Regions from separate parts of the Nonomuraea terrae genome, predicted to be linked through region 3. Evidence: riboswitches for the same ligand, from Rfam matches in the RefSeq annotation. Region 3 holds a riboswitch; each other region holds the start of a gene.

Region 1 (9,669 bases), on a different contig from region 3:
TACGGCGGCGCGGATCTCGCGGTGCCCGAGGGTGACGAGCACGCGGTGATCGCCGACCCGCACTTCGCCGACGCCCCCCTCGACGGCCCCTACGGCACGCCGGAGACGGGCCCGCGCCTGGAGACCGCGTACGGGCTGCGCGTCACCTCCGGCTCGTACGCCATCGACACGGGCACGCGGATCGACGGGAACGGCGGGCGCGACTACGCGGGCCGGCCGCTGTACAACGGCGCTCCCGACCTCGGCGCCTTCGAGTACGCCACGGCCAGGGGTGCGAAGGGCGAGGCGGTCATCGGCACCGTGCGCGGCCCGTCGGGCAACCCGGTCGCCGGCGCCACCGTGACCGTGGCGGGCGCGAGCGCCACCACCGGCCCCGACGGCCGGTACGCGGTCAAGGACGTGCGCTTCGGCGACGTCACCGTGACGGCCGCCAAGGACGACTACGACCAGGCGACCGTCACCGCCCGCGTCCGGTACGGCAACGTCACCACGGCGGACCTCACCCTGACCCCGAACAGCACGGCCGGCTCGATCACCGGCCGCGTCCTCGACCAGGCCGCCCGGCCGCTGCCCGGCGCCACCGTCACCGTCCTGGACGGCGACCGCCCGCTCGCCACCGCCGCCGGCGGCGCCGACGGCGGCTTCGCCGTGGCGGACGTGCCGATGGGGGAGGGGTACACGGTCCGCGCCGAGGCCGCCGGTCACCTCGCGGCGACCCGGACGGGCGTCACCGTGGAGCCCGCCACCGAGACCGACGCCGGCTCGCTGCTCCTGCTGGGCCCGACCGCCGAGACCGTGGCCGAGCACACCTTCGACGACCTGCCCGCCGGGCCTCTGACCAGCGGCGACGGCCTCGTGGTAAGCAGCGCGGGCGGCAGCGTCGAGGTCGTCGAGACGCCGGACGGCAAGAGCGCCAGGCTCTCCCGCACCGCCGACAGCGGCAGCACCAGCCTGTCCCGGACGTTCGCTCTGAACGGCATCGTGACCGTCGAGGCGAACGTCATGAGCGAGGAGCCGTACACCTCCGGCAACCACTGGTGGGGCGTGCCGTACATCAGGGGCACGAACGGCCAGAACGCCGTCAGCGTCGCCTTCACCAAGGACACGATCGTCGCCTACGAGGGCACGGCCACCAAGACGCTCGGCGCCTACGAACCCGGCCGCCGGTATCGCGTCTCCACCGTCATCGACACCGTCAACCAGCACTTCGACCTGTACCTCGACGGCCGGCGCGTGCTGGACGACGCCGCCTTCCGGGCCCCGCTGGACGCCGTCGCGCAGGTCGACTACTACGCCAACAGCTCCAACTACGGCAGCGTCACCATCGACGACTTCCGGGTCTCGCAGGGGCTCGCCGTCGAGGGAGCCGCGGGCGCGTGACGCCGATGCCACAATGACCGGCATGCACGACGGGCCCAAGTCCCCGCCAACGCTGCACGACGTCGCCCGGGAGGCCGGCGTCTCCATCGCCACGGCGTCGCGCGCGCTCAACGGCAGCACGCGCAACGTCAGGTCGGAGAACGCCTCCCGGGTGCGGGCGGCGGCGGCCAAGCTCGGCTACCAGCCGCACCTGTCGGCGCAGGCCATCGCGAAGGGCTCGACCAGGACCGTCGCGCTGGTGGTGCGCGACGTGGCCGACCCCTACTTCTCCGCCATCGCCGCCGGGGTCAGCCGGGCGGCGGAGGCGGACCGGCTCATCGTCACCATGGCGGTGGCCGAGGGCTCGCCCGAACGCGAGCTGGAGATCGTCAGGACCCTGCGCGGCCAGCGTCCGCGCGTCATCATCGTCGCCGGCAGCCGCGTCGACGGCGCCGGCACCGGCGACGCCCTGGTGGAGGAGCTGCGCCACTACCGTACGGCCGGCGGGCGGGTGGTGCTGATCAGCCAGCGGGACCTGCCGTTCCCGACCGTCACCATCGACAACCGCGGCGGCGCGGAACGGCTCGCGCGGGCGCTGCTCGGCGCCGGCTACCGCCGCTTCGCCGTCTTCGTGGCGCCCGCCGCGATCCGCACGTCCCGCGACCGGCACGAGGGCTTCCTCGCCGGGCTGCGTGGCTGCGGCGTGCCCGAGCCGCTCGCCATTGAGACCGGCTTCACCAGGGAGGGCGGTTACGAGGCGGCACGGCGGCTGGTGGCGCGCGGGTTCGAGGACGTGGAGGCGGTGTTCGCGGTCAACGACGTGATGGCGATCGGCGCCATGACCGCGTTCCGCGACGCCGGCGTCGTTCCGGGCGCCGACATCGGGGTGGCGGGGTTCGACGACATCGCCTCGGCGGTCGACGTCGTCCCCGCGCTCACCTCCGTAACCGTCCCGCTGCGGGAGGCCGGCACGTGGGCCATGCGGCTCGCGCTGGCGCAGGACGAGGCGGCGGGCGCGGAGCTGTCGGCGGAGATGCCGACCCGCGTCGTCCTGCGCGACAGCACCCCCGCCCGCTCCGCGCCGTAACGTTCAGCGGGGCCGGATACGTCCGAACGAGGCGAACCAATGGGCCATCGCCTCGTCCCGGCGGCCGGCCACGGCCGACTGCAGAGACTGCTTGGTCACCGTCCGCGCCATCTCGCGCAGCGGCCAGTGCTCGGGCTCCACCTGGGCCTGGACCAGGCCCGCGGCCAGCGTCGCCGCCAGCGCCATCACCGCCCGCGGCGGCACCTGCTCGTCCAGGTCGCACTCCTCCAGCATGTCGGCCAGGCTCGCCGACCAGCTCGCGCGGATGCTGCGGGCGCAGCTCTCCCGCGCGACGTCGAGGCGCACGCCGTCCCACACCGCGTCCACGAGCTTGGCCGCCTTCGCCTCCAGGTCCTCGCCGTGCAGCAGGGACGCCAGCTCGACCGCGTGGGCGAGCGCGAGCTGGGCGGCGAGCGCCACGTACGCGACGGTCGAGACCTGCGGGCCCGGCTCGTCGAGCCGGGCGTCGAGCCGCTTCAGCAGCTCCCGGTACCGGCCGCGCGCGGCGCGGACGTCCGCCGCGAGCGCCGGTGAGTGCTCCGGGCCGAGCTCCGGGTCCTGTTCCTCCAGCGTCATAGCAGTGAGCATCCCAACGAGCGCCGGGCGGCTCGCTGGCTCATGTCTCCGTGTCGCGGAAAATCCAGGTAGGCGCTGGCATCCGGTGGCATCGCCTGCTTTGGCCGTTGACCAGGTGCTTCGCGGGTCGGGTGTGGAGCGGGGGAGCAGGGGCAGCGGGCAGGCATGGCTGGCATCACACTGCGCAGCAGCGCCTTCAACGACCACACGCTCATCCCGTACGAGCACTCCCACGAGGCCGGGGACCTGTCGCCGGAGCTGGAATGGGAGGGCGTGCCCGACGGCGCGGCCGAGCTGGCGCTGCTGTGCGACGATCCGGACGCGCCGATGGGCACCTTCACCCATTGGCTGGTCGCGGGCATCCCGCCCGACACGACGGGGCTCGACCCAGGCGCCGACCTCAAGGGGTTCGCCGCCGGCCGCAACGACTACGGCGGGCAGGGGTACGGCGGCCCGCATCCGCCCGTCGGAGACGCGCCGCACCGCTACTTCTTCCGGCTTTTCGCGCTGACCCGGCCGTCCGGGCTGTCCGACGGTTTCTCCGCCGACGAGTTCCGGCGCGCGATCGACGGCAACACGCTGGCCTCGGGCACATTGGTCGGAACCTACGGGCGCTGACCGCTACTGAGCCTCGATCTGAGGGGTAGGGGAGCGGTGAACCCGGTTCGTCTACCACGGGAGGCCGATATGGGTACCTCAGGAGTCGGCAAGACCGTCCAGGACGTCATGCACAAGGGAGCCGCCTGCGTCGGCGAGAACGACTCCCTGCGCCGGGCGTCGGAAATGATGCGCGACATGTCGGTCGGCTCGCTGCCGATCTGCGGTGAGGACGACCGGCTGAAGGGCATCATCACCGACCGGGACATCGTGGTCAAATGCTGTGCCGAGGGCAAGAACCTCGACACGACCACGGCGGGCGAGCTGGCCCGCGGGCTGGTGTGGGTGGAGGCTCACACCAGCGTCGAGGAGGCGCTGCAGAAGATGGAGCAGCACCAGATCAAGCGCCTGCCGGTGATCGACAACCACCGGATCGTCGGCATGGTCAGCGAGTCCGACCTGGCCAAGGAGCTGCCCGACAGCAAGCTGGCCGAGTTCGTCCACCGGGTCTACGCCCCGGCGTGACGCGGCTCGACCGACGTCCAACAACCGGAAGCCACGGCCGCACGGCCGTGGCTTCCTGGTGTGCGAGGGGCCCGACGGGGCCGCCGCCCCGGCGTCCGATGCGCGTGGCTGTCGGCGCGGGGAGGGGCCCCGCCGGGCGCGGCCGCGGGGACCGCGCTCATGCGGGGAAGTGGTCAGGCGGTACGGCGGCCCAGGTCACGCAGCTGGTTCACGGTCAGCGCGGAGACGTTCTGGTCGATGGGGGAGTCGGTGTACTGGTGGATCGTCCACGACTTCCAGTCGGCGGGCGGGCTCACCTGGCCCCTGGCCTTGCTGTAGTGCGCGACCCACAGCGGGTACTCCGACAGGCCCTTGCCGTAGGTGTCGGCGAAGTTCCAGCCGCTGTAGAACATCGGGGTGATCCCGGTCTTCTCCTTCACGTACCCCAGCCAGGTCTTGGCCCAGGCGTTGACCTCGTCGACGGACTGGCCGTCGGCGCTCTCCAGGTCGAGCACCAGCAGGTCGCCGGCCTTGGCGGGCTGCGAGTTCACCACGGACAGGAAGTGCTTGGCCTCGCTGACGGCGTCGTTGCCCGGGTGGGCGAAGTGGTAGGCCCCGCGGACGATGCCCTTCTTGCCGAGCTCGCGCCAGTGCCTGGCGAAGGAGGAGTCGACGAAGTCGGTGCCCTCGGTGGCCTTGATGATGCCGAACTGCGCGGAGCTGTCGGCCCAGTCGTAGGTGGGCTGGTAGTGCGAGACGTCGAGACCGTAGGTGAGGGGCCCGGCCTCGGCGGCGGGCGCCGGAGCGCGGTCGGCGGGCGTGACCTGCGCGGCCTGCGCGGCGCCGGGCAGGGCGGCGAAGGCGGTGGACGCCGCCAGGACGGCGCCGCCGACGGCGAGGCCGACACGCTTGACGGGCAGATCGAGGCGACTCTTCAGGGTACGGGGGACGAGCATGAGGGCATTGACTCCTAGCTTCCATGCCGCCTACCGGGTTAGCTGACGGGTTCGGGCTTGGAAGTGCCCTACGGGCGCAGCGTGCGGCTGGTGTCCGATTCACCCCAGAAAGGTGGGTCCCCGGTTCCGCGAGAGGCGGATTCGGCGGCCGCACGGCTCCCGATCTGGGAGCGGCGTACGGTCCTGTCAACGAAGCGACGAGAGGTCATCTGACCTTTGCCGCGAATAGGTAAAAAGGTATGCACCTCTCCATAGGGAGTGCAAGTGGTACGTATCGGAATCGCGTGTTTTTTCGCCTTAAAGGCGCTGAAACCCCGTGTATGCCGGGACTCTGGGCTGGGTAAAGTTTGCGGCCTTCAGCCGACGCGGCGCCATTCGTACGGGACAGAAGGGGTGGGTGTGACGGATGGGTTGACTGCCTGACCTGTCCGTGAAGGCGCCCGACATTTTGCGAAATCGTGGGTCCCGTATGGCCCGCTGGACAGGGCCGGACAGGTGTGATGGTGGGATCACTATGGAACCCAGCGACGCCGTTCCCGCTGCGGAGAGGTACGGGCTCAGCCAGGAACTCATGCGAGCACTCCTCCACGGGGTGCACCTGGGCCTCTACATCCTCGACGAGTGCGGCCGGATCATCATGATCAACCCGTACGCCGAGCAGGTGCTGGGGCGTTCCGCCCGCGAGCTGATCGGCGCCGACGCGCACGACCTGCTGCACCGCAACCCCGACGGCAGCAAACTGCCCCGGAGCCAGTGCCCGCAGATCCAGGCGCTCGAGATGGCCGACAGCGTGCACACCGAGGAGACGTGGTTCGTCCGGGGCGACGGGGAGCTCATACCCCTCGGCCTGATGGGGGCGGCGATCCAGCTGGACGGCCGCCTGGGGGCGGTCGTGCTCTTCTACGACCTGCGCCGGCACAAGGCGATCGAACAGGAGCAGGCGGCCCACCTGTCCGTGCTCGAGGAACTGGCCGGACGGCTGTCACTGATGGCCGAGATCAGCACCGTGCTGGCCTCCACCCTGGACAAGGAGGAGGCACTGCGGCGGCTCACCCGGCTGGTGGTGCCCCGGCTGGCCGACTGGGCGGTGATCGACCTGCTCGGCCCCGGCGGCGAGCTGCGCAGGGTCTCGATCGTCTCCGGCAACAGGGAGGACAACGCCATTGCGAGGCAGTGGGAGGGGGTGCTGCCCGCATCGGACGAGCTCTCCCACTCGCCGATGGCCCGGGTGCTGCGCGGCAGCCCCTCGGTCCTGCTCACCGGGCACGACCTGGCGAGTCGCGACGGGTCACCGTTCTGCGTCTTCCAGCGCAGGCTGTTCGACCACATCAGGCCCACTTCGGTGGTCATCGCGCCGCTGCGCACCCCGCGCCGCGTACTGGGCGCGATCTCGCTCGCCCGGTGCGCGCCCACTCCCGACTTCGACATGCCGGACCTGTCGCTGATCGACGACATCGCGGGCCGCGCCGGGCTGTCCGTGGACAACGCCGACATGTACGAGGTGCAGCGCCGCATCGCCGAGACCATGCAGCGCCACCTGATCAGCCCGCTGCCCGCGATCGAGGAGCTGGAGATGGCCGCCCGCTACCAGCCCGCGCCGCGCGGCTCCCGCGTCGGCGGCGACTGGTACGACGCGTTCCCGCTGCCCGGCGGCCTGACCGCGCTCGTCATCGGCGACGTGACGGGCCACGACCTGCAGGCCGCGGCCGACATGTCGCAGATCCGCAACATGCTGCGCACGATGGCCTGGGCCGAGCGCACGTCACCCAGCCGGGTGGTCGCCCGGCTCGACGAGGCGCTGCCGTACATCGCCGGCGACCTGATGGCCACGCTGGTGCTGGCGCTGGCCGAGCGGTGCGAGCGGGGACGATGGCGGCTGCGCTGGACCAGCGCCGGGCATCCGCCGCCGCTGCTGGTCGGCGACGACGGCGGCGCGGTCTTCCTGGAGGGGGCCGAGGGCCTGCTGCTCGGCACCGGCCTGGCCATGGAGCGGACCGACGCCGTCGCGCCCATCCCGCCGGGCGGCACCGTCCTGCTCTACACCGACGGTCTCATCGAGAACCGCGAGGAGTCTCTCGACGAGGGCATGAGCCGCCTGAGCCGGCACGCCGCCGCGCTGGCCGGCCTGCCGCTGCCGGTGTTCTGCACCGAGATCCTCGGCCGCATGCGCAACGACGTGATGGACGACGTCGCGCTGCTCGCCCTGCGCCCCCGATCCTGAGGGCGTTCAGAGCGCGGCGAAGCCGCGCAGCATGGCCCCGAGCGCGAAGTCGAAGTACCGCGAGGACGACTGGCCAGTGCCGTTCCTGCCCGCGCTGACCGGCGTCCCCGCCCTCGTGGAGGCGTGACCCCTCAGCCCGCCGCGGCGAACGTCTTCACGTCCAGCCGCTCGCGCAGATACTTCAGGTCGAGCATGAGGTCGGCGACGCGCTGCAGCCGCCGGGTGTCCGTCCTGGCCGGATAGGCGCCCAGGGTCGCGCGGGCGGCCGCCGACGCGGGGACGCGGATGTACGTCGGCAGGATCGACGCGACCTTCTTGCGGTCGGCGGCGGCCAGACGCTGGGCCTTGGCGAGCGCCCGCTGGAAGGCGGCCAGCGTCCGCGGGTTGGCCGTGCGCCAGGTCGCCGAGGTCATCCAGCCGGCGGTCGGCAGGCCCGCTGCGGGGCCGGTCATGGGGTCGGCCAGCAGCCGCAGCGCACCGCTCTTCAGCCCCGCGGACAGGAACGGCTCCGGCAGCCAGGCGGCGTCCGCGGTGCCCTTCTTCAGCACGGCGGTCATGTCAGGGAAGGGCGTCTCGCGCAGGACGAGGGCTTCGGACGACAGGCCGTGCCCGCGCAACGTGGCGTCGATCGTGAGCTGGGCGGTGCCGACCAGGACGTTGACCGCGACCTTCTTCTCCTTGAGCTGGGCGACCTTCCTGATGGGGGAACGGGCCGGGACGACGAGCCCGTACGCCCCCGGCGCCGCGCGGTGCATCTCCCCGGTGACGTCGATCGGAAGGTCCCTGCTGCGGGCGAGGAACGCCGCGACGTAGTCGGCCTGCACGAGGTCCAGCCGGCCGGCCAGCATGGCGGGGATCGCCGCGCCGCCGCCCACGATGGCCGGCGGCTCCACGGTGAGCCCCGCCTCCTCGAAGTAGCCCTCCGACCGGGCCAGGAACAGCGGAGCGGCCTCGGCCGACGGCACGAACCCCACGGTGATGGTGTCGCGCTCGGGCGCCTGGACCGTGACCTGCCGCGGGGCCGGCTCGGTGGCGCCGGCGCTGGAGCAGGCGGACAACAGCACCGCCGCGGCGACGCAGGCGGTGAGGACGCGGCTGAAAGACGTCAAGACGGTTCCGTTTCGGGTGTGGTGGGCTCTAGCGCATGAGGACGCCGGGCAGCGTCAGGGTCGAGAACTGCAGCTCCTGCGGGTAGACGGCGACCTGGCGGGCGCGTCCGGTGCGGGCGTCGACGGCGTAGGAGTGGTAACGCTTCCCGCTGGAGACGACGATCTCCACCTCGTCGCGGCTCCGCCAGACGCCGGTGCCCAGCAGGTTCGCGTCCGGCGGCAGCCCGGCGACGGGCACCTTGCGCAGCCGCCGGCCGGTCGTGGCGTCGAGCAGGGTGAGGGCGGGCTTCGGCAGGTCCATGTGCTCGACGGCGGCCACCGTGCGGCCGTCCGGGGCGAGCTCGCTGAACCAGAGGAACGTGCCGTCGAACCGCACCTCCTTGCCGCCGCCCGCGACCGGTCGCAGCCACAGGTCGGTCTTGACGTGCCGGACCAGCTCGGCGACGCCGTCCTTGATGCCGTAGAGCACGTACCGGCCGGGCACCGACACCGTCCTGCCGGTGCGCATGTCGATGATCGTGCCGGGCTCCCTGCCGCCCACGTGCGGGTCGAAGGCGAGGTAGCGGCCGTCGTCGGAGAGCACGAGCTGCGAGCCCGTGCCGATCCGCTCCTCCGCCACCGCGACCGGCGAGGTCACCTCGGCGCCGGTCACCAGGTCGCGCACGACGTGCGCCCGGGCCTCCCTGCTGTAGTAGGCCAGCGCGTGCCCGTTCCGGCTGATCGCGATAGGCACCCGCGGTTCCTCGTCGGTCGAGACGAGCGCCTCCCGGACCCGGTAGATCGCGCCGCCGCGCGTGACCACCCGCCACTCGGAGGCGTCGCAGGTCGGCGTGACGATCGGGTGGTTGCGCTCGCACGGCGACAGGTAGGCGTGGCTGATCGCGCCCACCGCGCCGCCGGGCAGGTCGCGTACGGTCCCTGCTTCCTCCGCCACCACCTGTGGCGCCGCCGGCTCGGCCGCGCGGGGCCACAGCGCCACCCCGCCCGCCGTCGTGGCCACCGCCGCGACGACGGCCGCGACGACCGCCGCCACGACCGGCGCCACGACCGCCGTGAGCCGGGCGTGGCGCCTTTGCCGGTGCCGGGCGATGGCCGTGTCGGCCAGGTCGACCGGCGGCGCCTGCTCGGCGAGCTCCTTCATGGCCTGGCGCAGCCTCGTCACCGGCCCACCTCTCCGGCGGGACGGGCGGTGCGCGCCGAGGCCCGCAGGCGGGGGCCGTCGTGTCCTTCCATGCGCCCCTCCTCTCACCCCTTCCCAAC
Region 2 (9,669 bases), on a different contig from region 3:
GGCGAGCGAACCGAAGGCAGCGGTGTAGAAGCGGTCGGCCGCCGCGGGATCGGGCACCTCAAGGGTGACGAAGTCGATGGAAGGCATGGCTGTCACGCTAAGTGACAATCGGTGAGGCGCGCTTCTCGATTTCTGACCGGTCCGGCGGGGCCGTTCCGCGTGCTGTCCGGGCACGGCCGGACCGACGTCCACCGGCGCCCAGACGCCGGACGGTCAGCAGGCGGCGGCGCGCTGCTCCAGGAGGTCGCGTTCGCGGGCGTTGCGGGTCATCGCGGCGGCGCGCTCGAACTCCGCCCGCGCCTCCTCCCGGCGTCCCAGCTTGAACAGCAGGTCGCCGCGTACGCTCGGCAGCAGGTGGTAGCCCTTGAGCGACGGCTCGTCCACGATCTGGTCGACGAGGTGCAGGCCGGCCGCGGGGCCGTACGCCATCGACAGGGCGACGGCGCGGTTGAGCTCGACCACGGGGGAGCGCGACATCCTGGCCAGCTCCTCGTACAGGCCGGCGATCCGCATCCAGTCGGTGTCCTCCGGGTTGACCGCGCGGGCGTGGCAGGCGGCGATGGCGGCCTGCAGGGTGTACGGGCCGCGTGTGCCCGACAGCTCCTCGGCCCGGTCGAGGGCGGTAAGTCCACGCCGGATGAGCAGCCGGTCCCAGCGGGCGCGGTTCTGCTCCAGCAGCAGGACCGGCTCGCCGGACGGCCCCACGCGCGCCGCCGACCGGGACGCCTGGATCTCCATGAGCGCGACCAGGCCGTGCACCTCGGGTTCCTTCGGCATCAGGCCGGCCAGCACCCGCCCGAGCCGCAGCGCGTCCTCGCACAGGGCGGGACGCATCCAGTCGTCGCCGGCCGTCGCCGAGTAGCCCTCGTTGAAGATCAGATAGATGACCTCCAGCACGGCGGACAGCCGCCCGGCCAGCTCCGCCCCCTGCGGCACCTCGAACGGGATCCGCTCGTCGGCGAGGGTCCGCTTGGCGCGCACGATCCGCTGCGCCACGGTGGGCTCCGGGACGAGGAACGCCCGGGCGATCTCGTCGGTCGTCAGCCCGCCCAGCACCCGCAGCGTCAGCGCCACCCGCGAGTCCGTCTTCAGCGCGGGATGGCAGGCGGTGAACACCAGCCGCAGCAGGTCGTCCTCGATCTCGTCGGGCTCGGGCTGCCCCTCCCCGGTCTCAAGACGGTGCTCAAGACGGTGGCCCAGCTCGGCGAGGTTGCGCTGGAGGCGTTCGTTCCTGCGGATGAGGTCGATGGCGCGGCGCTTGGACACCGTCATCAGCCACGCGCCGGGGTTGCGCGGCACGCCGGACTCCGGCCACTGCTCCAGCGCCGCCACCAGCGCGTCCTGCGCCAGCTCCTCGGCCAGGCCGACGTCGCGCACCAGCCCGGCGAGCCCGGCGATCAGCCGGGCCGCCTCGATCCGCCAAACCGCCTCGATGGCACGATGGGTGTCGGAAGCCGTCACCGGCCCATGAGACCAGCCCGGCCCGCCCCCCGCAACCCGTCCCGGGCATGTCCTGTGGGTCATGCGGCCTGCGCCTGGTCGGACGGTGCCTGAACGCCCTGCTGGGGTGCGCGTACCGGCGAACGCGGTCGCCGGCTGGGTCGTGCACCTTGCTGTGCCGACCGGACGGCCGCCGGCACCACACCGATGGCCCTTCACCCCCGCGCGTCGGGCTCCAGGGCTCGATCGGGTCGGTCCTTCGCAAGAAGGTGTGCGAGGTCGTCGTGGTCCGAAGCCAGGACTGCCCGCACCATGGGACGGACGGCCGTCCTTGTGGCCGATAGTTTGCTATGTCGATGAAGCAGTTCTCCGGCACATCTGACTACGTTCAGTGTCTGTGAAGACACGATCTGATACTGCTCGATCGAGAATCGGCGAATCCGCCCCCAAGCGCGCCGCCATGGCAGGCATGCTTCTCCTGGGCATGGCGCCGGCCACGCTCCTACCGGCCCAGCCGGCTGCGGCGCAGCCGGTGCCGCTGGTCGAGGAAGACTTCACGGGAGCCACGGCGATCCCCGGGTTCGTGGCCGTGGGATCCGCCTGCCTGACCGGGGCACCGGCCGCCCCACCTCCCGGGCCGGGCAGCCACCCGCTCGCCGGATGCCCGGAGAACGCCGCGGGTCCCGTGCCGCCCACCGGCGCAGCACCGCACGGCTACCTCCAGCTGACCAGCGCCGACAACGACCAGACAGCAGCCGTCCTCTACAACGAGGCGATCTCGGCCGAACAAGGCCTGGACGTGACCTTCGAGCAGTGGCAGTACGGCAACACCTCGCCGGTGCCCGCCGACGGCATCTCCTTCTTCCTCATCGACGGCGCCGCCACGCTGGACCGGCCCGGCGCCTTCGGCGGCAGCCTCGGATACGCGCAGAAACTACCGGACGACGATCCCGCGAACCCGTTCGAACCCGGCGTCAACCAGGGCTACGTCGGCGTCGGCCTCGACGTCCTCGGCAACTACTTCGGAGACTGGGAGCAGCGTGGCCGCGGCTGCGCCGAGCGCTCACCCGCCGGCACGCAATTCCGCGACCCGGCTCCGGGGTCCAACATGGTGACGGTACGAGGGCCCGGGGACGGGATCGAAGGTTACTGCTTCCTGACCGCCACCACGAGCAACTTCACCACCACCGGCCCGTGGCCCTCGACGCTGCCGGGACAACTGCACGGACCCACGACGGCTCTGCCTGACGACCCGCAGGAGGCGCAGGCCGCGCTGGAGGTGTCACGCCGCACGGTGAACGTGCGGATCACCCCGGTGCCCGACCCCGTGCTGACCGTCTCGATCGACTTCAACGACGGCGACGGCATGCAACAGGTGCTGTCGACGCCCGCGCCCACACCGGTCCCCTCGACGTACAAGTTCGGGTTCGCCGCCTCGACCGGTCTCTTCACCGACGTCCACCTCATTCGCAACGTCGTCGTCCGCCCGGCCCTGGAACAACCGGCCTTGACCCTCACCAAGCGTGTCGCCGGGGGCTCGCCGCCCGACCCCGTGCCGGTGGGCACCACCGTGTCCTACGCGTACGAGGTGACCAACCCCGGCAACATGAACATCACCGATCTCGCCGTGAACGATGACGTGGCCGGCGTGGCGGACTGCGGGCCGCAGCCCACCACCCTGGACGTGGGCGCGAGCATCGTCTGCTTCGGCGATTACGTCGTCACCGAGGAGGACGCCGCGCGCGGCTCGGTCACCAACATCGCCACCGCCACCGGCATGGCGGACACGACCGAGGTGACCTCGCCGCCGTCACAGGTCACGATCGAGGTCGCGGAGCAGGAAGAGGGAGCGCTCGACCTGGTGAAGAGCGTCGGCGACTCCCGTCCGTACCGCCCAGGGGACAGGGTCGTCTACCGATACGTCGTCACGAACAACTCCACCAGCACGGTGAACGACGTGCGGATCGAGGACAGCCACGTGACGCGGGTCAGGTGCCGGACCACGACGCTGGCCCCCGGAGCCGCCACGACCTGCAGGGGCACCTTCATCGTGCCGGCAGGCACGGCGAGCGAGTGCGAGCGGCACGGCTGCCGCTTCTCCATCACCAACACCGCGGTGGCCAGAGCCGGAGACCTGGCCTCCGCCACAGCCACGGCCACGATTCGCGTGGTGCAGAAGCCGCATCACTGCCGGCCGGGGAAGAAACCGCACCACGGCACGAAACGGGAGTGTGGTCACGCGGGCCGGAGCGAGAGCCGCATGAGCATCGTCGATTCGACCGGCCTTGCGGCCGCTGCACGACATCGAGGAGTGACGACCACCTCACGACAGCGGCCGACGCCCTGACGATGTCCGGCCTTTCCCGATAGCCGCCGGCCGCCCGGGTCCACGGGAGTCGTCCCTTCCCGTACGGAGGGTCCGCTCCGGCCGAGCCTGGGCGGGCGACGGCCCTGACAGAACCACGTCATCACTACGTCATCGCCGCCCGCCTTCGACGCCACCGCCGATGCGCCGTGCCACGTCCGCCTGCCTTAGGAGGTCCCGTCGGCGCCGAGGCGCTCGCGCAGGGCCTTCTCGCGGTCGAGCTCCTCCGGCGGCAGCGACTCGTCCGGCACGTCGGAGGCGTCGAACACGCGCCACACGTCGAGCCCGATCCCCTCGTGCCCCGGCGGGACCGGCACGCGCAGGGCCCACTCGACGGCCTCCTCGCGCGACTTGACCTGGATCAGCCAGAACCCGGCGATCAGCTCCTTGGCCTCGGCGAACGGCCCGTCGATGACCTTCGACCGGCCACCGCTGTAGGCGATCTGCGCTCCCTCCGAGCTGGGGTAGAGCCCCTCGGCCGCCAGCAGGACCCCCGCCTTGGCCAGCTCCTCGTTGTAGGCGTGCATGTTGTCCACGAGCTCCTGGCTGGGCAGCGCCCCGGCCTCGGTCTCCGCGCTGGCCTTGCCCACGATCATGAACTTCATCGGTGTCGTCTCCTTCGTCCGCCGCCTTCGGGCGGGCTCGTCAACGCGTCGAACGACCGGCGGGCGGATCGACACGTCCCGCGGAAAAATCTGGCCGATTCCGGAGAAGGTACTCGACCCGGTTCCGGCCCGCCACCCTTCGACCCGGCTAGGACGCGGGCTCGTCGGCGAACCAGTTGCCGTGGAACCCCGCCGGGACGCCGCGCGGCAGGTCCACGGCCGCCACCGGCCCGGCGGCGAGGTCGGAGGCGTCGAGCACGAGCAGCCGGGACGCGCTCCCGTCGGCCGTGGTGGTGATGGAGAGCAGCCAGCCGTCGTCCTCCCTGCGCGGCCCTGAGGTCGCGGGCACGAAGACCGCCTCGCCGGTGACCGTCCACGGGGGCAGTGTGTGGCCGGTCACCGCCCCGCCGGACAGGTCGTACTTGACGATCTCGGTGCCGGTGACGGCGTACAGGTAGCGCGAGCCGCGGCCGACCAGTTCGTCGTCGAACGTCGGGAACTCCACCGCGCGGTCGTCCAGCGCCTGCTCACCGGCCGCGCCGGTCGCCGGGTCGAGCGTCCAGCGGTGCAGCCGGGCCGCGCCGGAGGGGGAGGCGGCCGCGGCGGCGGCCGGTCCCGCCGGGTCGTCCGTGCTGCCGGCCGTGTTCCACACGGCGGTGAAGTCGGCGCGGGCGTAGCGGGCGGCGTCGAGCACGATGCGTCCCGAGGCGTCCTCGTGGGCGTTGCCGACATGGAAGACGTAGCACGGATCGACGTCGAACCAGCGCACCGGGGCGTCCGGCCGGTCGTGCCGCATCACGCCGAGGCGCGCGCCGTACCCGTCGTCCCACTGGTACGGCATGGTCTTGCCGGCCAGTTCCGGCCGGAACGTCAGCGGCAGGTCGAGCCAGACCACGTGGTGCTCGGTGATGGCGAAGTCGTGCATCATCGTGCCCCCGGGGACGGTGATCTCACGGCTGTACGCCAGCTCGCCCGACGCGTCGAGCCGGTGGTAGGTCAGGTGGGGCGCGAACGCGCCGTACCCGAAGAAATGCAGTTCGCCGGTCACCGGGTCCTGCTTCGGGTGCGCGGTCATGGCGGTGCTGAGCCGCCCGCCGAAATCATGCGCGCCGACCGTGTCGAGCTCCGGCGTGACCTCGTACGGCAGGCCGCCCTCCTCGAGCGCGAGCATGCGGCCCGCGTGCTGGATGACGTGCGTGTTCGCGGACACGATGGACAGGTCGCGGGTGCCGTCCGGCGTGACCTCCGGCCGGCCGGCGAGATACCCCGTGCGGACCCACCGGTTGCGGTACCACTCGGCGCGGCCGTCGCGCAGCCGTACGCCGTGCAGCATGCCGTGGCCGAAGAACCAGTGGTCGGGCACCTCGCCCGGCAGCGGGTTGGGGCCGTTGCGGACATAACGGCCGGTCAGCTCGGGCGGCAGCGTGCCGGTCACGGGCAGGTCGGCGGCGTCGATCTCGTCTGCCACCGGGGCCAGGTGGCCAGTCATGTAGACGGGCGTCTGAGTCATGTCGAACTCCTCTCGGCGATGACCTGGAGTCTTACCTCTCCAATTGGACATGTCAATACGGATATATCCAATTGGAGGTGATAAGATCGGCGGCATGGCGCTGCGATACGCACTGCTCGGTCTGCTGGCGGAGCGGCCCGCGAGCGGATACGAGCTGGCGAAGGAGTTCGAGGGCGACCTCGGCCACTATGCCTGGCAGGCCGGGCACAACCGGATCTATCCGGAGCTGGCCCGCCTCGCCGACGAGGGCCTGATCGAGAGCGCCGAGGAAGGCGCGCGGGGCCGCCGCGTCCACACCATCACCGCCGCCGGGCTCGCCGAGCTGCGGGCGTGGCTGCTGGAGCCGTGGGAGGGCGGCGCGGTGCGCAACGAGGGGGTGCTGAGGCTCTTCCTGCTGTCCGCGCTCGACTCCGCCGACGCCCGGAAGATCCTCCACGCGATCGCCGCCCGCAGCGAGCGGGAGCTCGAACGGATCAGGGACGCCGTGTCCGGCGAGACGCCGATCTCCGGCGAGGGCCGCCTGGCCCTCGGCTGGCTCGCCGCCGGCTACGGCCTGCGCCAGTACGAAGCCTCCCGCGACTGGGCCGTCTGGGCCCTCGGCGAACTCGACAAGGCGGACCGCCGCTAGGCTCGTGCGCATCCAGGGGGCCGCCACGTCCCGATGGAGAACGACCCCGCAGCGGTCACCCGCGCGTTTTTCTCCTCGCCTGAGCCGGGCGACACCGCGAGAACGCGCAAGCGCGCGTCCCCGTGGTACGGGAACGCGCGCTTGTGCGGGGGACGCCCGCCCGGGGGCGGGCGCTTGTATGGGGGAGCAGAGCGCGCTCCGTGCGTGCGGAGAATGCGCGCTTCTGCGGGGGGAGAGAGCGCCGCGTCCCGTTGGTGTGGGACGCGGGCTTCATGTCGGGGGAGAGGCGCACATCCCCGTGATGGGGGGACGTGCGCTTCGGTGGGAGTGGGCGGCGTCCCCTCGTACGGGGGACACGCGCCTCGCGGGGGAACCGGTCAGGCGGCGTACTGCGGGTAGCCGTAGCCGACGACCTGCGACTTCGGCCGGACGCGCTCCTCGACCTTGCCGTTGCCGGTGTTGCCCTCGACCGTGGAGATCGTGCCGTCGCCGTTGTCCTTCACGACGAAGCCGACGTGGTTGATGTCGTCGAGGTCCTTGCTGCCGCTCCAGGAGAAGAAGACCACGGCGCCGGGCTGCACCTTGGTGCCCCAGCGGTCGTTCTTCTCGAACCACTTGGCGTAGGTGACGGTGTAGGCGTCCCAGCCGATGGCCGGACGGGCGCCGGAGTGCTCACCGACCCAGGACACGAACATCGCGCACCACGGGGCGTTCAGGTAAGCGGCGCGGTTGCCGCCGTCACGGTCGATGGTCTCGGCCGCGCGCTGCGAGGCGGCGTACCACTTCTGGTACGGCGTGCCGCCGCCGGCGGAGTTCTCGGAGGTGCCGACCTGGGACCTGGCCAGGTCGAGGACCTGCTGGGCGGTGACGCTGACCTTGGTCTCTTCGGACTTCTTCCCGGCCGGCTTCTGGGCGTTGTCCGGGTGGTTGGCGGTGACGGCCGCGGTGGCGGTCTTGACCGGCGCCGTCGTGGCTTCGGCGTTCGCTACGGCGGTGCCGCCGAGGACCGTGGCGAGGACGGACGTGCCCAGAGCGGCACGGGCGATGTTCTTCTTCGAGGCAGCGAGAATACGGTGCTTGGCCATCGAGCGGGTTTACTCCTTGCTTCCATGCCGCTTACCGGGTTAGCTGACGGGCTCGGGCGTGGAAGCTGCCCTACGGCACCGAAGTGCCGATTCGCCCCGAAAGGACTTGGGTCCCCGGTTCCGCCCGAAGGCGGATTCAGCGGTCACAGGACGATCCTGTGAGATGTGTCGTGCGATGGTCGGACAACGCCGGACAAACCGGACGTTCGCCGCAAGATGCCCCACAAGGTAATACATGGGGCAAGGGGATTACAACTCCATAAAGGCCCAGTCAGGCGAAAAGCCTTCGGGCGTCGGCCCGAACCCCCGGTATGGCAAGGGATGCGTCAAGGCGCAAGATCGGCAAATCGATCGGGCCTTGGGCCTGCGGCGACGCGGATGAGGCACTGACGAGAGCGCCGGGATGTCCCGCGTCCGGTTCTGTACAACCAGGCTCGCGCCGGGGTAATTCCCCGGCAACGAGATTTCCACGAGACCGTGTGCGCCACGGGGGCAGTGCAACACCCCGGTCGGCTCAGCCTCATGAAGTGCCCGTCAGGCGAGCTGCCCGCGGGCGTCGGCCAGAAGCCCCAGCATGGCCAGGGATTCGTCAAGGGGCATGATCGAGGATTCGGTCCTGCCCTCGGCCACTGCGGCGCGGACCTCGCGCAGCTCCCCGGCGTAACCGTTGTCCGCCGGATCGAGCACGTGCTCCTCCGGCTCCATGCCGGGGCCGGAGAGGACGATCCGCTGTGGCGCCCAGAAGGGCGCCGGGATGTCCGCCCGCATCTGCGTACCCACAACACAGGCCTGGTTGGGGTAATTCCCGAGCAACGAGGTGGCCACGAGGGCGTGTCTGCCGCCGGGGTAGAGCAATACGCCGGCCGCCTCCGCGTCAACCCCGCTGGGCGCGAGGGATCCGGTGACGTGCAGCCCCGTGGGCATGCCCATGAGCAGCTGGGCCAGCCCGAAGGGGTAGATCCCGAGGTCGAGCAGGGCGCCGCCGCCCAGCTCCGGCGCCCACAGCCGGTGCGCGGGGTCGTACGGCAGCGAGAACCCGAAGCTGGCCTGCACCGAGCGGATGTCGCCGAAGCGCGGGTCGGCGGCCAGGCGCTGGACGAGGGGGTTGAACCTCATCCACATGGCCTCCATCAGGAACACGCCCGCCTCGCGTGCCAGGCGCACCATCTTCTCGGCGTCGTCGAGGTCGGCGGCCAGGGGCTTCTCGCAGAGCACGGCCTTGCCCGCCGCGATCGCGGCCTCGGCCACCTGCAGGTGCTGGGCGTGGGGAGTCGCCACGTAGACCGCGTCCACGTTCGGGTCGGCGCACAGCTGCTCGTAGGAGCCGTACGCCGACTCCGCCCCCAGCTCGGCGGCCAGGACCTGGGCCCGGCCGAGGTCGCGGGAGCCGACGGCGGCCACCCGCATCCCCGGCTCCGCCACGATGGCCGCGCCCACGGTGCGGGCGATGCCGCCGGTCGCCGCAATTCCCCACGTGAAGTCTCGCACGCGGAAAATCGTACACCGAGGTAAAAATCAGGTCATGTTGAAGGCGTTGGGGTCGGGTCCGAGGCGCTGACCGCGGTTCATCGCGCTGATGGCGGCCATGTCCTCCTGATCGAGGACGAAGTCGAAGACGCCGATGTTCTCCTTGATCCGGGCGGGGGTCACGGACTTGGGGATGACGACGTGGCCCATCTGCAGGTGCCAGCGGATCACGATCTGCGCGGGGGTCCTGCCGCACTTGCGCGACAGCAGTTCCAGCGCCGGGTCCTCCAGCAGGCCGCGGCCCGAGCCGAGGGGGCTCCACGCCTCCGTCAGGATGCCGTTGGCCTCGTGGAAGGCCCGCATCTCGCGCTGCTGGAAGTACGGGTGGAGCTCGATCTGGTTGATGGACGGGGTGATGTCGGTCTCGTTCATGAGCCGGGTGAGGGCCTCGATCGTGAAGTTGGAGGTCCCGATGGCCTTGGCGCGCCCGTCACGGTAGATCTTCTCCAGGGCGCGCCAGGCCTGCACGTACTTGTCCTGGGCCGGCACCGGCCAGTGGATGAGGAAGA
Region 3 (9,669 bases):
GCGCGCCTGGGCTACTTCTCGCTGCCCGAGCAGCTCACGCTCGACTACTACACGCAGGCGTGGAGCCAGGCCGAGCTGCCCCGCTACTACCTCAACACGCTGATCATCGTGATCCCCGGCGTGGTGCTGACGCTCCTGCTGGCGTCGTTCACCGCGTTCGCGATCGCGCGGCTGCGCATCCCGGGCCGCAGGACGCTGCTGATCGTCTTCACCGCGGGCAACCTGCTGCCGCCGCAGGTGCTCATCACGCCGCTCTACACCGTCTACACGATGATCCCGCTGCCCGCGTGGCTGTCGGACTCGATGTCGCTGTACGACTCCTACCTCGGGCTCATCCTCGTCCACGTGGCGTTCCAGTTCGGCTTCTGCGTGTTCGTCATGGCGAACTTCATGCGCACGATCCCCGAGGAGATCGACGAGGCGGCGCTGGTCGACGGGGCGGGGGTGTGGACACGCTACTGGCGGCTGACCATGCCGCTGTGCCGGCCGGTGCTGGCGGCCTTGTCGACGCTGCAGTTCACCTGGATGTACAACGACTTCCTGTGGGCGCTGGTGCTGATGTCGTCGGGCGACAAGCTGCCCGTCACCTCGGCGCTGAACAACCTGCGCGGTCAGTTCTTCACCGACTACAACCTGCTGGCCGCCGGCTCGATGCTGGTGGCGCTGCCGACCCTGATCGTCTTCCAGCTGCTGCACAAGCAGTTCGTCGCCGGGCTCACGCTCGGCTCCACGAAAGGTTAGAGGCCGGTCAGAGAAGGGCGTGGAATCGGGCGGCGACGCGCTCCCACGCCCACTCGCCGGTGATCCACTCGCGGCCGGCCGCGCCCATCTTGCGGGCCTTCGCCGGGTCGGTGAGCAGCTCGACGACGGCCTGGGCGATCTCGTCCGCGTCCTCGCCGTCGACCACGAGCCCGGTCTCGCCGGGCCGCACCGCGTCGGGCGCGCCGCCGGAGGCGCCCGCCACCACCGGCAGCCCGGACGCGGACGCCTCCAGGAACACGATCCCGAGCCCTTCCACGTCGACCCCGCGCCACCGGGTACGGCACGGCATCGCGAACACGTCGGCCGCCGCGTAGTAGCCCGGCAGCGCGGCCGCCGGGACGGTGCCGGTGAACCTGATCGACTCCCGCCCGCCGGCCAGCCGCTCCAGGCTCCCGCGGTACGGGCCGCCGCCCACGAGCAGCAGCACGGCGTCCGGCACCGAGCGCAGCACCCGCGGCCAGGCCTGGATGAGCCGGTCCTGGCCCTTGCGCGGCACCAGGCGCGAGACGCACAGCACCACGGGCCGGCCGTCCAGGCCCAGCTCGGCCTTGGCCGCGCCCGGGTGGAACTGCCCGGCGTCCACGCCGGGCGCGAGACGGACGAGCTTGGCGGGCGGGATCACCGCCGCCAGGCGCGCGCGGGTGTATTCCCCCAGGTACGTCACCACGTCGGCGTGCCCGCCGATCCGGCGCAGCACGGCGCGGAAGCCGGGGGCGCTCGCCCATGACGCCTCGTGGCCGTGGGTGAGCATCACCACGCGCCGCGCGCCCGCCCGGCGCAGCGCCGGCGCCAGCAGGCCGAGCGGCGCTGCCGCGCCGAACACCACGGTCCCGGCGCGGTGCTCGGCCACCAGCCCGGCCGCCGTCCGGGCGACGGCCGGGGTGGGCAGCATGAGCCGCGTCGGATGACGCACGATCCGGTACGGCTGGCGCCGGTCGAACTCGGCGCAGCCCGGCCAGGCGGGGGCGTAGACGGCCACGCCGGGCGTGCGCAGCGCGAGCCCGTGCACGAACGACTGGATGCCGCCCGGGCGGGGCGGGAAGTCGTTCGTGACGATGAGCACGTTCGACATGGCAGCCGGCACTGGCCCTGTCACGGCACTGGGACGCCGTTCAGCTTCGCCCAGGCGCGGGCCATCGCGATGCGTTCCGGGCTGGACGGATGGGAGGCATAGAGCAGATATTCCATCGCATCCGGCGACAAATCCGAAATGTTGGTGACGGCCAGGCGTCTCTGCATGGCGACGAACGTGGCCGGGTCGCGGGTCAGGTCGAGCGCGTGCACGTCGGCCCTGGCCTCGATGTGGCGGCTGAGCAGGTTCTGGGCAGGGCTCATGAGCAGCGAGCCGAGGGTCATCAGGCCCATGACGGCGCCGACCGCCCGGGGGTCGGCGACCGAGGTGACGCCGGTACGCCGCCGCAGGGCGCCGAAGACGAGGTACAGCAGGATCGCGCCGAGCGCCGCGCCGAGGCCGCCGATCAGCGTGCCGTGCAGCACGTCGTCCTTCTTGGCGTGGCCCAGCTCGTGGGCGACGACGAGCTCGATCTCGGGCTGCGGGGCGCGCAGCAGCGTGTCGTAGACGACGATCCTGCGGGTGGCGCCGAAGCCGGACACGTACGCGTTGAGCGCCGTCGTCCGGCGGGAGGCGTCGGCCACGAGGACGTCCTCGACGGGCACGCCGTCGCGCTCGGCCATGGCCATGAGGTTCGTCCGCAGCGGGCCCTGCCGCATGGAGGTGAAGTCGTTGAACAGCGGCTCGAACACCACCGGGTACACGAACGACGCCGCCACCGTCAGCGCGAACGCGCCCGCCGCGGCCGGGATCCACCACCGCCGCACCTTGCGGGCCAGCGCCACGAGCGCGACCAGCATCAGGGAGGTCAGGAACACCTCCACGGCGAGGTTCTTGAGCCGGTCGGCCGTCCAGCTCCCCCAGTCTTGGGTGGACAGGCCGTAGTCGCGCATCAGTGTCTCGGCCCAGACGCCCAGGGGCCAGCGGAGCAGCTCCACGATCGCCGTGAGCACGACGACGCCCAGGATCACCCGCAGCCACCAGGGGCCCTTCAGCCGGGCCAGCACGTGGGCGCCGAAGGGGGTGGCGACGAGGACGCCGGCGAAGACGAGGGTGATCGCCAGCGACAGGTAGCTCGACAGGCTGACGGCGGCGTCGAACGCCTGCGCCCTGGTGATCTGGGCGACCGTGAAGTCGCGGTCCGGATCGGGCGGGCCTCCGGTCAGCACCCGCCAGGGCGTCGTGAGGGCCGCCGCGGCCACGGTCACGAGGCCGAGCAGGACCAGCGCCACGGCCGCCTGGCGCCTCAAACGCCCGTCGTACGGGTCGGCGCCGCCGGCCCGCAGGTCGTCTTCCGCCACGGACACCTCCCCACCATCTCGCGACGCCCCCTGGGCAGGTCCATCCCGATCCGGTCTACTTTGATCAGATGCATCCTGGTTCGAAGCCCCCGCCGGTTCAGCGGCGTCCACGGTGCGGTCACCGTCCTGTCGTTCGCTCATCTGCCTCCCCTTCATACGAGCAGGTCCCGTACGTACGCGCGCCACCGTTCCGTCAGTGTGGCGACGGACAGACCCACCGCGGCGAGCGCCGGACCGACGCCGGCCGCGCGGGCCTCACGGTAGAGCCTCACCAGGGTGGCCTCACCGAACCTGTCGGCGAGGAAGCGACACGCCAGCCAGGCCTCCTGGTACGCCCGCGCGAGACGGCCGGGGTCACGCCCGTCGGCGGCGAATGCCGCAGGCTCGGGCAAAGCGTTCGGGAGGCGTCCGGCGCGGACCTCGGCCGCCAGTTCGGCGGCGGCCGTCGCCACGGGGAGCCCGGCGTCGCGGTAGCCCACGTAGTCGGCGAATCCTTCCCTGAGCCAGGGCGGCACGCCGTCCGTTCCGGCGACGACGTGGGTGAGCTCGTGGGCGAGGACGACGTCCTTGCCGATGGGGTTGAGGGTGGCGAACGCCTCGGGCACGACGATCACGCGCCGGCCGTCGGCGACCGCCGCGAGCCCGTCGAGGCGGGCCGCTCCGGCCAGCGCGGCGGCCTCGCGGGCGGAGGCCGGCACGGCGACCAGGGGGCGTACGGGCCCGCCGAGCACGGCCGAGACGCGCTGCGCCGCCGTGTCGGCCCTGCGGGCCACCTCGGCCAGCACGGCTGGGTCTGTGCGGTGGCCGGCGACGGTGGAGCGGATGCCGCGGCTCACGACCGCGGTGTCCGGCCACAGGCCGCGCAGCTCGGGGGGAAGGATCGGGGTGTCGGCGGCCGGGGCGCCGCCGGAGGCGAAGACGAGGAGCAGGAGGCCCGTCATCGCGGCCCGCCGGCTCACCTGCTCGGACATGATGCCCGATGGTAACCCCCGTGGACGTGCAAGAGCCCCGCCCGGCTCCGGGGAGGGGGACTCCCAGAATCCGGGCGGGGCTTCCTCACAGGCCGGGACGGACCGCGCCGACGAACGACGACTTGCGCCATCCGCCCAGCTTGTCGATGCGCACCCGTTCGCCTGTCCGAGGCGAGTGGATCATCTTGCCCTTGCCGACGTACATGCCCACGTGGCCGAGCCCGCTGAAGAACATCAGGTCACCGGGCTTCAGATCGCGCCACGAGACCTTCGTCCTGACGCGGGCGAACTGGGTGTTCGTCACGCGCGGGAGCTTCACTCCGGCCTTCTTCCAGGCGTACTGGACGAGACCGGAGCAGTCGAACGAACCAGGCCCTGTGCCGCCGTACCGATACGGGTCACCGATCTGGCTCTTCGCCACTGCCACGGCCCTGTGGGCCTTCGCCTGCTGCCGGGCCATCCTGACCGCCTTGCGGGCGGCCGTGGCCGACTTCGCGGTACGGGCGGTCGTCGCCGCCCGGGCCGAGGAGTCAGCCGATTCACTCGTCGCCGTCGCCGCCTGGGCCGCCGGGGCATGGAGGACCAGACCTCCGGCCGCCACGGACACCGTGAGCGCAGCGCCACTCAGGACGAGACGGGACAGGCGGGGGTTCTGCAGGGTTGTAGACAGGATTTCTCCTTGGGTCTTCCACGAACGCCTACCGGGTTAGCTGACGGATTCGGGCCTGGAAGATCGCCCTACGGCGTGATGGCACGCCGATTCACCCCTGATCCCTAGGGGACGTGGGATCGCTGGTTCCCCGGCTCCGTGCCTCCTGGCTGCACGGATTCGGCAGGCCGCCGCCCGATCTTCGAGATGGGGATACCGGGGGCGACCGGCGGAGGGTTCTTCTCTCACATCGGGAGGGACCGATGCGGATTCGCGGCGACATGGCTTGTCCACCGCGACGACGCCAGAAGCTACTTCGCAGGTCAAAAATCGGCAAAGGGTCAGTCAGCTTGTAAAGATCAATCAATGGGGTCAGTAAGGTGCGAAACCCCTGCTGGAGCCCCAGGCTCTGTTACCTAAATGTGACCCTTCTCACACTTCCGAACGAGACCTTTTGTCAGGTACCAATTGTCACTCAAGTCACATCTGTCACAAGGCTTGCCCTCGGCGATCCGGGACCGCTCCAACCGGGCCGATCACTCGCAGCGATCGGTTTCCGCGACCCGGATTCCCATCGGCCTCACTGCCCCGCCTCCACGTGACCGTGATCACACATAAGACCGAAGGAACGGTCCGAAGCCGCCCTTTTGGGCGCTGTTCAGCGGGTCACCTGCCGAGCGGCTCGGTCGCGGCCTGGACCACAATGGCTCAGGACACCACGCAGCATGGAGGCAGCCGCAGTGAAGCGCATCGGCGTCATCGGGGTGGGCGAGATCGGCCGGGCCATCGTGACGGGCCTGTGCGACGGGGGTGACAAGCCACCAGAGGTCTTCCTCTCCCCCCGGGGAGCCCGCACGGCCGCGGAGCTGTCGGCGCGCCACGAGGGCGTACAGGTGTGCGCCGACAACCAGGAGGTGGTGGACCGCTCGGAGGTGGTGATCATCGCCGTGCGCCGCCAGGACCGGCACGAAGCACTCGCCGGCTTGCGGGTGGACGGCGACAAGGTGGTGGTCAACGTGATGGCCGGCGTCGGCAACGACGACCTGCGCCGGACACTGGCCACCGACGCCCCGCTGGTACGGGCCATCCCCTTGCCCGCCGTACGCGAACGGCGCTCCGTCACGGTGACGTGCCCGTCGCACCCGGTGGTGAGCTCTGTCTTCGAACACCTGGGCGGGGTGCTCCCCGTCGAGGACGAGGCGGCCTTCAACGTCTTCTCCGCGCTGACGGGGACGCTGACCACCCACTACTCGTACCTCGCCGCGCTCACGTCGTGGGCCGTCGGGCACGGCATCGCCTCCGGCGACGCGGACGCCTACGTCCGCGGTCTCTTCCAGGGCGTCGGGCGCTCCCTGAGCGACGAGAGCCGTTCCCTGCACCGGCTCGCGGCCGACCACGAGACCCCGGGCGGAAGCAACGAACGCATCCGGACCACCTGGTTCACCCCGGCCAACTCCGCAGCCCTCGGGAAGGCCCTCGACGACCTCCTCGCCGATCTCGACGGCCACGGGTAGCGGAAGGGGCGGGGCAAGGAGGCGTGCGTCACGGCGGTGCGCCGGTGAGGCGGAGGTGCGTCTCCCTGGAGGGTCCTCAGGGTGGCGACGGCGGGCGGGGCCCACTTGGCGCAGCCGTGTAGGAAAGAAGACGGCACCGGTGAGAGAGGCGAGGTCGCCTCGCGGCCGAGGCCGCGAGGCGAGCGGGGTTACGGGCGGACGGCGCCGTAGAGGGAGCGGCCGTAGTCGGAGAGATTGACGACCTTGACGACGTCGCCCGTCTGCGGCGCGTGGACGATCTTCCCGTTGCCCGCATAGATGCTGACGTGCCCGAGCCCCTCGCTGAAGATCAGGTCCCCGGGCTGGAGGGCGTCCAGGGAGACTCGGCGGCTGGCGCCCCACGACCACTGCTGCCACGTCGTACGCGGCAGCGAGACCCCCGCCGCCGCCCACGCCTTCTGGGTCAGCCCTGAGCAGTCGTAGCCGCCCGGCCCCGTCCCGCCGTAGACGTACGGCTTGCCCACCTGCGCGTACGCGAACCGCAGCACCGCGGCCGCGCTCCCCGACGCCGGGCCGGTGTACTTGATCCCGGTGCTGTTGGGGTTGCCGGGGTTGTAGGCCCCGAGCCGATCCAGGAGCTTCTTCTGCTCCTTGATCAGGCTGAGGATCTCCTTGCGCTCCTTCTCGACCGCGTCCCGCTCCTTGTCGGCCTCCTGGAGCGCGTCCTCCGCCTTGTCGCGCTCGATCTTCAGCCCGCGGTTCTCGCGGTCGAACGCCGCCAGCTTCTGCGCCCGCTCCTGGGCCAGCTGCCCGGCCACCGCGAGGCCGTTCAGCACCGCGTCGGGGTTGTCGGCCCCGACCAGGCCCGGCCAGGACGTGACGTCGTTACCGAGTTTGTAGCTGTCGACGGCCATGCCGACCACCTGGGCGCGCAGGTCGGCGACCGTCTCCAGCTTGCGCTTGTAGCTGTCGTTCAGCTTGGAGTAGCCGGTCTTGGCCTTCTTGTAGCGCTCGTTGGCGGTGTTGAACCGGTCGACCACCTTGTCGGCCCGCTCGTTGAGCTTGTCGAGTTTGGCCTTGGCCTGACTGAGGGTGGGTCTGGGATCGGCGACGGCCACTCCCATCGGGGTCACCACCAGCCCGAACGCTAGACCCGCGGCAACCGGCACCCGGCCAAACCTCACTGTTTCGCCTCCCAGGGATTACATCTGGGGCGAATAGTACAGAAGTGGCACGTGAGGCTCAGCCGAACGTACCAATTCGCAATCTAGGCGCGGCCGAGCCTGCGCAGCAGCAAACCCGACGGAACGGGTCTGGCTCCCATGCGCCGGACCGACTCGGCCACCTCCCGGTCGGACGACACCACGGCGATGGCCCTGCCCGGCGGCTCGGCGCGGACGAGCTGACGGATGAGATCGTCGGCGGTCTCCCCCGGCTCGCTGAACAACACGCGCACCCCTCGGGGCTTCACCACCTGCACGGGGGCGTTCAGCTCGGCGCCGTCGAAGACGGCCGTGACCTCGACCCCGGTCTGCGCCACCAGCCCGCCGAGCGAGGTCATCAGCCGGTTGCGCTGGTCGGCGAGGGTGAGCGTGCCGTAGCCGGACTTGGTGACGTTGTAGCCGTCGATGATCAGGTGCACCTGGGGCAGCGCCAGAAGCTGGTCGAGCAGCTGCGGATCGTCGTCGGCCAGCGCCCGGGCCGGGACCCCGCGCACGCCGGGACGCTCGCCGGTGACCGCCACGACGGAGTCGGCCGGCCGGCTGATCGTCGTGGGCAGGGCCAGCTCGCGGCGGAGCCCGGCCGAGGCGTCCTGCAGGGCGTCGAGCAGCACGCGGATGCGGGCGTCCTCGATGGACCTGCCCTCACGCGCGGCCCGGCGCGAGGCCTCCAGCTGCCGCTCCACGTCCGCCAGCCGCTCGCGCAGGCGGCGCAGCTCTGACTCGCCGGCACTGCCCGCGGCCGAGGCGGCCGACCTGGCCTCCTCCGCCGCCTGCTCCATCTCCTCGGCCCGGCGCACGGCGGCCTTCGCTCGCTCGCGGGCCTCGTGCAGCTTGCGGCGCAGCTCGGAGTTCTCCGCGCGGGCCACCTTGAGCTGCTCGCGCAGCCGGTCGGACTCCTCCTTCGCGGCGCTCTTCTGGGCGGCGAGCTGCTCGCGCAGCCGCGTGACGGCCTCCTCGCGCTCGGAGCCCTCGGCGGCCACGGCCGACCGCTCCAGGTCGGCGCGGGCCATCTCGATCATCTCGGCCCAGCCCGGCGGCCGGGTGAGGTAGGCGGCCGCGGCCACGAGCACCGGGTCGGCGGCGGGCGGGACGTTGCCCTCCGCCAGGGACGCGACCAGCTCGGGCCAGCCGGACTCCACCGACTCGGCGACCAGCTCGCGGAACTTCTTGTCGTTCTCCAGTTGCGCCGCTATCGGGGCGCTGCCCAGCTTGGCGCGCTTGCGGGGGTCGAACTTGGCGATGCCGCGCAAGGGCGGCGGGATGAGGGCCGCCGGCATCGAGCTGAGGACCTGGGACGCCAGGTCGACGACGTTGAGCCGGACCGGCTCGGGAAGCGGGCGAGCCAGGCCTTCACCCGCTGAACTCATCCCACTTGTCCCTTCGTGACATGCCCTTTCAGACAAGGGTACGGCTGTTGCGTACCTGACCGTAACGGTCACTCCGGTCTGGACAAGCGCTTGATCGCTTTCCTTCGCCGATGTACGACTGTCGAAGGACGGATGTCCAGCCGGGAGACATGAAGTGACGGAACAGATGCGTACCTCCACCCGCGACCTGGATGAACTGCGCGGGCGCACCGCAGCGTGGCTCCGTGCCCAGGTGGGCGGCGATGCCGTGGTGTCCGAGATGTCCAGGCCGTCGGGAAACGGGTTGTCCAGCGAGACCCTCTTCTTCACCGCCGCCTGGGGCGGGCGGGAAACCCGCTGCGTGGCCCGGCTCGCGCCGGCGCTGGAGGCCGTCCCCATGTTCCCCTCGTACGACCTGCGGGCGCAGTTCGAGATCATGCGGCTGGCCCGGGAAAAAGCTGGGATCCCAGCACCACGGGCCCTCTGGTTCGAGCCCGACCCCGCGCCGCTCGGCACGCCGTTCCTGGTCATGGAGTGCGTGGACGGCGAGGTGCCGCCGGACGTGGCGCCGTACACGATGGGGGGCTGGCTGCACGACGCCTCCCCTGAGGACCGGCGGCGGCTGCAGGACGCGAGCGTGGAGATCGTGGCGGCGCTGCACCAGACGGCGTTCGCGCGGCCGGAGCTGGCCCCGTTCGGGCCCGCCGGTCTGCGCGCGCACGTCGAGGCGCAGCGCGCCTACTACGCCTGGGCGCACGGCGACCTGCGCGTTCCGGTGCTGGAGCGGGCCTTCGACTGGCTGGCGGCGCACTGGCCGGACGACCCCGGGCCCGACGTGCTCACCTGGGGCGA

The links. A riboswitch is a leader RNA that binds a small molecule or an ion and turns the genes downstream of it on or off. The one in region 3 is predicted to bind cyclic di-AMP.
Region 1: it holds a riboswitch for cyclic di-AMP, as region 3 does, so the genes downstream of both, ACIBP6_RS04900 (glycoside hydrolase family 25 protein) here and ACIBP6_RS18440 (C40 family peptidase) in region 3, are expected to answer to the same signal.
Region 2: it holds a riboswitch for cyclic di-AMP, as region 3 does, so the genes downstream of both, ACIBP6_RS15620 (CHAP domain-containing protein) here and ACIBP6_RS18440 (C40 family peptidase) in region 3, are expected to answer to the same signal.

Annotation. Positions count from the first base shown of each region.
Region 1 is NZ_JBITLL010000001.1:1,032,171-1,041,839, forward strand. It holds gene ACIBP6_RS04875 (carboxypeptidase regulatory-like domain-containing protein) at 1-1,380, shown strand, start outside; gene ACIBP6_RS04880 (LacI family DNA-binding transcriptional regulator) at 1,403-2,446, shown strand; gene ACIBP6_RS04885 (hypothetical protein) at 2,450-3,022, opposite strand; gene ACIBP6_RS04890 (YbhB/YbcL family Raf kinase inhibitor-like protein) at 3,188-3,640, shown strand; gene ACIBP6_RS04895 (CBS domain-containing protein) at 3,710-4,144, shown strand; gene ACIBP6_RS04900 (glycoside hydrolase family 25 protein) at 4,318-5,079, opposite strand; cyclic di-AMP (ydaO/yuaA leader) riboswitch at 5,092-5,236, opposite strand; gene ACIBP6_RS04905 (SpoIIE family protein phosphatase) at 5,594-7,300, shown strand; gene ACIBP6_RS04910 (ABC transporter substrate-binding protein) at 7,432-8,409, opposite strand; gene ACIBP6_RS04915 (hypothetical protein) at 8,438-9,571, opposite strand.
Region 2 is NZ_JBITLL010000003.1:675,628-685,296, reverse strand. It holds gene ACIBP6_RS15650 (glyoxalase) at 1-87, opposite strand, end outside; gene ACIBP6_RS15645 (RNA polymerase sigma factor) at 214-1,461, opposite strand; gene ACIBP6_RS15640 (DUF7507 domain-containing protein) at 1,910-3,787, shown strand; gene ACIBP6_RS15635 (YciI family protein) at 3,973-4,410, opposite strand; gene ACIBP6_RS15630 (carotenoid oxygenase family protein) at 4,559-5,920, opposite strand; gene ACIBP6_RS15625 (PadR family transcriptional regulator) at 6,015-6,548, shown strand; gene ACIBP6_RS15620 (CHAP domain-containing protein) at 6,926-7,633, opposite strand; cyclic di-AMP (ydaO/yuaA leader) riboswitch at 7,647-7,785, opposite strand; gene ACIBP6_RS15615 (Gfo/Idh/MocA family protein) at 8,168-9,121, opposite strand; gene ACIBP6_RS15610 (aldo/keto reductase) at 9,149-9,669, opposite strand, start outside.
Region 3 is NZ_JBITLL010000004.1:69,148-78,816, forward strand. It holds gene ACIBP6_RS18420 (carbohydrate ABC transporter permease) at 1-741, shown strand, start outside; gene ACIBP6_RS18425 (glycosyltransferase family 4 protein) at 749-1,834, opposite strand; gene ACIBP6_RS18430 (M48 family metallopeptidase) at 1,855-3,135, opposite strand; gene ACIBP6_RS18435 (hypothetical protein) at 3,288-4,106, opposite strand; gene ACIBP6_RS18440 (C40 family peptidase) at 4,192-4,707, opposite strand; cyclic di-AMP (ydaO/yuaA leader) riboswitch at 4,787-4,951, opposite strand; gene ACIBP6_RS18445 (NAD(P)-binding domain-containing protein) at 5,496-6,269, shown strand; gene ACIBP6_RS18450 (C40 family peptidase) at 6,458-7,384, opposite strand; gene ACIBP6_RS18455 (NYN domain-containing protein) at 7,516-8,838, opposite strand; gene ACIBP6_RS18460 (phosphotransferase family protein) at 8,993-9,669, shown strand, end outside.